2 regions of the Nocardioides sp. F233 genome follow, and region 2 is predicted to be linked to the other one. Evidence: riboswitches for the same ligand, from Rfam matches in the RefSeq annotation. Region 2 holds a riboswitch; the other holds the start of a gene.
The links. Region 2 has a riboswitch for glycine ahead of glyA (serine hydroxymethyltransferase). Riboswitches for the same ligand answer to the same signal wherever they lie in the genome.
Positions count from the first base shown of each region.

Region 1 (4,080 bases), 530 kb from region 2:
CCGATCGGGTCGTCGAGGGCCAGCAGTCCCTCGTCGCGCAGCTGCATCACCAGCACGGCCGTCAGGGTCTTGGTGATCGACCCGATCCGGTACGACGACGCGCTGGTCACCTCCTGGTCCGGCAGCACGCTCACGCAGCCCTGCCAGACCGGCATGCCTCCGCGGGCGACTGCCGCCGAGACCGACGGCAGCCGACCCGCGGCCTGCAGCGACGCGAGCGCGTCGTCGTACGACCTCACCGAGGGGTCACTCGGCGTAGGCGTCCATCGGCGGGCAGGCGCACACGAGGTTGCGGTCGCCGTACGCCTGGTCGATGCGGGCCACCGGCGGCCAGTACTTGTCGGGCGAGATGCCGGCCGGGAAGACGGCGACCTCGCGGGAGTAGGAGCGGTCCCACTCGCCGACGAGCGTCCGGGCGGTGTGCGGGGCGTGGTGCAGCGGCGACGCGTCGACGGCCCACTCGCCGGCGGCGACGCGGTCGATCTCTCCCTTGATGGCGATCATCGCGTCGCAGAACCGGTCCAGCTCGGCCAGGTCCTCGGACTCGGTCGGCTCGACCATGAGCGTGCCGGCGACCGGGAACGACATGGTCGGGGCGTGGAAGCCGTAGTCGATGAGCCGCTTGGCGACGTCGTCGACCGAGACACCCGTCTCCGCGGTGATCGGACGCAGGTCGAGGATGCACTCGTGGGCGACCAGCCCGGACTCGCCGCGGTAGAGCACCGGGAAGTGCTCGCCCAGGCGCGCCGCGACGTAGTTGGCCGAGAGCACCGCGATCGCAGTGGCGCGGGTCAGGCCCTCGCCGCCCATCATCCGGATGTAGGCCCACGAGATCGGCAGGATGCCGGCGGAGCCGAACGGCGCCGCGCTGATCGCGCCGGTGCCCTCACGCCGCTCGGCGTCGGGGTGGAGCGGGTGCGTGGGCAGGTACGGCGCCAGGTGGGCGCGCACCGCGACCGGGCCGACGCCCGGACCGCCGCCGCCGTGCGGGATGCAGAACGTCTTGTGCAGGTTGAGGTGCGAGACGTCGCCGCCGAACTTGCCGGGCGCGGCGTAGCCGAGCAGCGCGTTGAAGTTCGCGCCGTCGATGTAGACCTGACCGCCGTGCTCGTGCACCAGGTCGCACAGCTCGGTGATGGTCTCCTCGTAGACGCCGTGCGTCGACGGGTAGGTGACCATGATCGCGGCGAGGGTCTCGGAGTGCTGCTCGCACTTGGCCCGCAGGTCGGCGAGGTCGACGGTGCCGTCCTCATTGGCCTTGACCACGACGACCTTCATGCCGGCCATCACGGCCGAGGCCGGGTTGGTGCCGTGCGCGGAGGACGGGATCAGGCAGACGTCGCGCTGACCCTGGCCGTTGGCCCGGTGGTAGTTGCGGATCGCCAGCATGCCGGCGTACTCGCCCTGGGCACCCGCGTTGGGCTGGATGGAGACCCGGTCGTAGCCGGTGACCTCGGCGAGCCAGCCCTCGAGCTGGTCGATCAGCTGGCGGTAGCCGTCGGCGTCGGCCGCCGGCACGAACGGGTGCAGGTTGGCGAAGCCGGCCAGCGAGATGGGCTCCATCTCGGTGGTCGCGTTGAGCTTCATCGTGCACGAGCCGAGCGGGATCATGCCGCGGTCGAGCGCGTAGTCGCGGTTCGAGAGCCGCGCGAGGTAGCGCAGCATCGAGGTCTCGTTGTGGTGGGTGTTGAACACCGGGTGGGTGAGGAACTCGGTGGTGCGCTCGAGGTCCTCGGGCAGCCCGGCGTCGCCCTCGGCCGACACCTCGCTCACGCCGAAGGCACCGAGGAAGCCGACCAGCGTCGCCTCGCGGGCGGTCTCACCGAAGGAGATGCCGACGGTGTCGGCGTCGACGAGGCGCAGGTGGATCGACGCCTCGCGGGCAGCGGCGACCACGGCCTCCGCGCGGCCGGGAACCCGGACGTTGAGGGTGTCGAAGAAGGTGTCGTTGACGACCTCGATGCCGGCCGCCTCGAAGGACGCGGCAGCGCGACGGGCCAGGCCGTGGATGTCACCGGCGATCGCCCGCAGCCCGTCGGGACCGTGGTAGACGGCGTACATGCCGGCGGTCACGGCGAGCAGCACCTGCGCGGTGCAGATGTTCGACGTCGCCTTGTCGCGACGGATGTGCTGCTCGCGGGTCTGCAGTGCGAGGCGGTACGCCAGGTGGCCCTCGGCGTCGACGGAGACGCCGACCAGGCGGCCGGGCAGCTGGCGCTCGAGGCCCTCGCGGACGGCCATGAAGCCGGCGTGCGGGCCGCCGTAGAACAGCGGGACGCCGAAGCGCTGGGCCGAGCCGACGACGACGTCGGCACCGAGGGCGCCGGGCGCCTCGAGCAGGGTCAGCGCGAGCAGGTCGGCGGCGACGACGGCCAGGCCGCCGTGCTCGTGGACGGCGTCGATGACCGGCTTGATGTCGGCCACGCGGCCCGACGCACCGGGGTACTGGATGAGCACGCCGGAGACGGGTCCCTCGGGCAGGCCGTCGGTCAGGTCGGCGACGAGGATCTCGATGCCGAGGCCCTCGCAGCGGGTGGCGACGACGTCGATGGTCTGCGGAAGCGCGTCGGCGTCGATGACGAACGGGCCGGCGGCCTTGCGGTTGGCGCGGTGGGCCAGCGCGACCGCCTCGGCGGCGGCGGTGCCCTCGTCGAGCAGCGAGGAGCCGGCGGTGTGCAGGCCGGCCAGGTCGGCGACCATGGTCTGGAAGTTGATCAGCGCCTCGAGGCGGCCCTGCGAGATCTCCGGCTGGTACGGCGTGTAGGCGGTGTACCAGCTCGGGTCCTCGAGCACGTTGCGGCGGATGACCGCCGGGGTGACCGTGGCGTGGTAACCGATGCCGATCATCGACTCGCCCGGCACGTTGGTACCGGCGAGTGCGCGGAGCTCGGCGGCGGCCGTCTCCTCGTCGACACCGGCGGGCAGGCCCAGCGGGTCGGTGGAGCGGATGGACTTCGGGACGGCGGCGTCCATCAGGGCGTCGAGAGATGCGTGGCCGAGACGGTCGAGCATGGTCTCGACCTGGGCGTCGTCCGGGCCGATGTGACGGTTGACGAAGGGTGCGCTCATGAGCAGAGGTGCTCCTCGGGTCGGGTCGATGAAATGAATCGAGCCCTCCCCCTCTGTCAGCGCGTCACTGCGCCTTCAGAGTTGCCTGCTCCGCACGGTCCTGGCGCCTGAGAGGTTCCGGGGAGGGATTGCCCCTTCGGCGCAGGCACGGGGCCTGACTCTCCCGTGCAGCATCAACAGCAGGTACAGCCTACAGGTACGACGCCTGTGCGGCTGACCTCGTTCGGTGGGTGCTCAGCCGACGTGGCGGGCAGCGCGGCGCGCGGCCAGCTCGTCGCCGGCGACGGGGCCGGTCTGCTCCGACTCGTTGGCGTGCTCGCTCGGGAGCTCGGCCAGCGTGCCCTCGATCTCGCGCCACACGCCACCGATGGCGATGCCGAAGACGCCCTGGCCGCCCTGCAGCAGGTCGATGACCTCGTCGTTGCTGGTGCACTCGTAGACCGAGGCGCCGTCGCTCATCAGGGTGACCTGGGTGAGGTCGTCGGTGCCGCGCTCGCGCAGGTGGCTGACCGCGGTGCGGATGTTCTGCAGCGAGATGCCGGCGTCGAGGAGCCGCTTGATGATCTTGAGGATCAGGATGTCGCGGAAGCTGTAGAGACGCTGCGAGCCGGAGCCCTTGGCGCCGCGCACGCTCGGCTCGATCAGGCCGGTGCGGGCCCAGTAGTCCAGCTGGCGGTAGGTGATGCCGGCGGCGTTGCACGCGGTCGGCCCGCGGTAGCCGAGGTCGCTGGGCAGCGGCGAGACGTCGTCGGTGAACAGAAGGCCCTGCTCCTGCGCGGCAGCAGTCGCCGCGGTCACGTCCTGACCGACCTTCTCGGGCTGCTGCTCGTTCACGGAACCTCCAGGTCGCGGCGCTTCAGGCAAGGGGGATTGCACTGCTGTCATTTCGACTCCCTCAAGGTACGTCCGGGGTGTCGGGCCGGTCAAAGACGTGGCCGGGCGTGTCGCCGAAAACCCTCAACCTGAGGCTGAGGTTGACAGCTCGTTCAGCCCTCGGCGCCGAAGTCCTCC
Region 1 covers NZ_JBVASH010000003.1:604,958-609,037, reverse strand. The annotation lists gene ACZYRU_RS14255 (serine hydrolase domain-containing protein) at 1-239, opposite strand, end outside; gene gcvP (aminomethyl-transferring glycine dehydrogenase) at 247-3,069, opposite strand; glycine riboswitch at 3,155-3,245, opposite strand; gene ACZYRU_RS14245 (MerR family transcriptional regulator) at 3,304-3,954, opposite strand; gene ACZYRU_RS14240 (bifunctional nuclease family protein) at 4,056-4,080, opposite strand, start outside.
Region 1: it holds a riboswitch for glycine, as region 2 does, so the genes downstream of both, gcvP (aminomethyl-transferring glycine dehydrogenase) here and glyA (serine hydroxymethyltransferase) in region 2, are expected to answer to the same signal.

Region 2 (4,080 bases):
GGCCGCCGCATCGTCACCCTCGGCGGCGACCACACCGTCGCGCTGCCGATGCTGCGGGCCGCGCACGCCCAGCACGGGCGGATCGCGCTGATCCACTTCGACGCCCACCTCGACACCTGGGACACCTACTTCAAGGCGCCGATCACCCACGGCACCGTGTTCCGCCGGGCCTTCGAGGAGGGCCTGCTCGCCGAGGACAAGTCGATCCACATCGGCATCCGCGGCCCGATCTACGACAAGATGGACCTCGTCGACGACGCATCCTTCGGCTTCCGGATCATCCGCGCCGGCGACCTCGACTTCCTCGGCGTCGAGGGGGCCGCGGAGCAGATCCGGCAGCGGGTCGGCGACGCTCCCGTCTACATCTCGATCGACATCGACGTGCTCGACCCGGCCTTCGCGCCCGGCACCGGCACGCCGGAGATGGGCGGGCTCAACAGCCGCGAGCTGCTGCACGTGCTGCGCCGGCTGGACGGGCTCAACATCATCGGCGCCGACGTCGTCGAGACGGCTCCCGACTACGACCACGCGGAGATCACCTGCGTCGCGGCGGCGACGGTCGCCTTCGACCTGGTCACCCTCATGAGCAAGACGCCCTCTTCCGTCGTGTCCTGAGGCGTGCCATCCTGACGCCGTCACAACTGAAGATCTGCCGTTCGTAGCCGAAGCAGGAGAGACCTCGCCACCGAGCGGGGCGCCGTAGGAGCAACTCTCCCCGAGAAACTCTCAGGCACCGTCACTGCTCGTGCGAGGCGACTCTGGAAAGACAGGACCTCCATGACCGGTCCTGCGCCCAAGGTGCAAGCCGCTGCCGCGGTGAAGCTCTCAGGCACCGATGACAGAGCGGGGAGGCCCACCACCACGACGGGAGCCTCCGCATGTCCACGAACGACGCCTTCGACCAGAACCTCGCCGACTACGACCCCGACGTCCACGCGGCGATCAGCGCCGAGCTCGCCCGCCAGCAGGGCACGCTCGAGCTGATCGCCTCGGAGAACTTCGCCCCGGTCGCCGTCATGGAGGCCCAGGGGTCGGTCCTCACCAACAAGTACGCCGAGGGCTACCCGGGCCGCCGCTACTACGGCGGTTGCGAGCACGTCGACGTCATCGAGCAGCTCGCGATCGACCGCGTGAAGGAGCTGTTCGGGGCCGAGGCCGCCAACGTGCAGCCGCACTCCGGCGCCCAGGCCAACGCCGCCGCCATGTTCGCGCTGCTGGACCCGGGTGACACGATCCTCGGCCTCGACCTCGCCCACGGCGGGCACCTGACGCACGGCATGCGGATCAACTTCTCCGGCAAGCTCTACGACGTCGTCGCCTACCACGTCGACGCCGAGGACTTCCGCGTCGACATGGCCGAGGTCGAGCGCCTCGCCCTGGAGCACCGGCCGAAGCTGATCGTGGCCGGGTGGTCGGCGTACCCGCGACAGCTGGACTTCGCCGAGTTCCGCCGCATCGCCGACCTCGTCGGCGCGTACCTCATGGTCGACATGGCCCACTTCGCCGGCCTGGTCGCGACCGGCCTGCACCCGAGCCCGGTCCCGCACGCCGACATCGTCACCACCACCACGCACAAGACGCTCGGCGGTCCGCGCGGTGGCGTGATCCTGTCGAAGGCCGAGCTGGCGAAGAAGATCAACTCGGCGGTCTTCCCCGGCCAGCAGGGCGGCCCGCTCGAGCACGTCGTCGCCGCCAAGGCGGTGGCGTTCAAGATGGCCGCCTCGCCGGCCTTCCGGGAGCGTCAGGAGCGGACCCTGGAGGGGGCCCGCATCCTCGCCGCGCGCCTCACCCAGCCGGACGTGGTCTCCGCGGGTGTCTCGGTGCTGACCGGGGGCACCGAGGTGCACCTGGTCCTCGTCGACCTGCGCGCGTCCGAGCTGGACGGCCAGCAGGCCGAGGACCGTCTCCACTCCATCGGCCTGACCGTCAACCGCAACGCCGTCCCCTTCGACCCCCGCCCGCCGATGGTCACCTCGGGACTGCGGATCGGCACGCCTGCGTTGGCGACGCGGGGGTTCGGTGCCGAGGCCTTCGCGGAGGTCGCCGACATCATCGCGGAGGCGCTGAAGCCGTCGTACGACGACTCGGTCGCTGCCAAGCTGCGGGACCGGGTCGCGGCGCTGGCTGCGGCGTACCCGCTCTACCCGGGGCTGTGATCTGTCCCTTGTGGAGTCATCTGCTCGCACGTCATGCGAGTGGATGACTCCACAAGGCGTCTTGTGAGGACCCGGGTCAGGCCAGCTGGGTGGCGGTGACCCGACCGTCGGCGACCTGCCAATGCTGGTCGAGCCGGACGTTGTCGAGCAGCCTGCGGTCGTGCGAGACCAGGAGCAGCGCGCCGTCGTACGAGTCGAGGGCCTGCTCGAGCTGCTCGATCGCCGGCAGGTCGAGGTGGTTGGTCGGCTCGTCGAGGACGAGGAGGTTGACGCCGCGGGCCTGCAGCAGCGCCATCGCGGCGCGGGTGCGCTCGCCGGGGGAGAGGCGGCCGACGAGGCTGGTGACCTGGTCGGCCTTGAGGCCGAACTTCGCCAGCAGGGTGCGTACGTCGGCCGGAGCCATGTCCAGCATGGCGTGCTCGAACGCGGTGCCGAGGGCCAGGTCGTCGTCGAGGCCGGTCCGGGCCTGGTCGATCTCGCCGACCGCGACCGAGGCACCCATGCTGGCCCGACCGGCGTCCGGGACGAGCCGGCCCAGGAGGAGGCGCAGCAGCGTGGACTTGCCGGCGCCGTTGGGGCCGACGATGCCGATCCGGTCGCCGGCGCTGACCTGCAGCGATGCCGGTCCGAACGTGAAGTCGCCGAGCTGTGCCGTTGCCTCGTCGAGGGTGGCGACGACCGAGCTGGACCGTGGCGCGGCGGCGATCGAGAAGCGCAGCTCCCACTCCTTGCGCGGCTCCTCGACCTCCTCCAGACGCGCGATCCGGGACTCCATCTGGCGGACCTTCTGCGCCTGCTTCTCGGACGACTCCGACTGCGCCCGGCGCCGGATCTTGTCGTTGTCGGGGGACTTCCGCATCGCGTTGCGCACGCCCTGGGAGCTCCACTCCCGCTGGACCCGGGCCCGGCCGACCAGGTCGGCCTTCTTGTCGGCGAACTCCTCGTAGGCCTCCCGGGCGTGCCGCCGCGCGATGGCGCGCTCCTCGAGGAAGGCGTCGTACCCGCCGTCGTACACGGCCACCTGGTGCTGCGCGATGTCGAGCTCGACCACCCGGGTCACGACCCGCGACAGGAACTCGCGGTCGTGGGACACGAGTACGACGCCCGCACGCAGTCCGCGCACGAACGTCTCCAGCCGTTCGAGCCCGGCGAGGTCGAGGTCGTTGGTCGGCTCGTCGAGGAGTACCAGGTCGAACCGGCTGAGCATCAGCACCGCCAGTGCTGCCCGAGCCGCCTGCCCTCCCGACAGGGAGGTCATCAGCGCATCCGGACCCACGTCCAGCCCGAGGTCGGCCAGCATCGGCGGCAGCCGCTCGTCGAGGTCCGGTGCGCCACTGGCCAGCCAGTGGTCGAGGCTGTGGGCATAGGCATCCGCGACGGCGGCTGACTCGTCACCGGCACCCAGCGCCGCAGCAGCCGCCTCCATCGCGTCGGTCGCCGACGCGGCTCCGGTGCGGCGGGCGACGTACTGACCGACGGTCTCGCCCTCGAGCCGCTCGTGCTCCTGGGGGAGCCACCCGACGAACGCGTCGGAGGGGGCCGTGGAGACCAAGCCGTCGAGCGGTGCGAGCTCACCGGCGAGACTCCGCAGCAGCGTTGTCTTGCCCGCGCCGTTGGCGCCGACGACCCCCACCACGTCGCCCGGTGCGACCGTGAGGTCGAGGGACTCGAACAGGGTGCGGTGAGCGTGGCCCCCGGCGAGGTTCTTGGCAACGAGGGTGGCGCTCATGGGGCGATCGTAGTTTCCCTGGTGCGACGGAATCCGGCGCCCCTCATCGGATACCGCTCGGGCGTCGGCGACGACCCGCCGCTGGCCAGGACCCGCAGAGTTGTCGACGAGATGGCCGCGCAGCGGTGACCGGTCCGACTCCGGTCTGGGCCGCAAGGGATCTGCGGTCGGCTGTGCCCTGGTGTCCGCGCGCTC
Region 2 covers NZ_JBVASH010000003.1:74,899-78,978, forward strand. The annotation lists gene speB (agmatinase) at 1-615, shown strand, start outside; glycine riboswitch at 659-752, shown strand; glycine riboswitch at 753-852, shown strand; gene glyA (serine hydroxymethyltransferase) at 879-2,156, shown strand; gene ACZYRU_RS11735 (ABC-F family ATP-binding cassette domain-containing protein) at 2,233-3,885, opposite strand; gene ACZYRU_RS11740 (ABC transporter ATP-binding protein) at 4,079-4,080, opposite strand, start outside.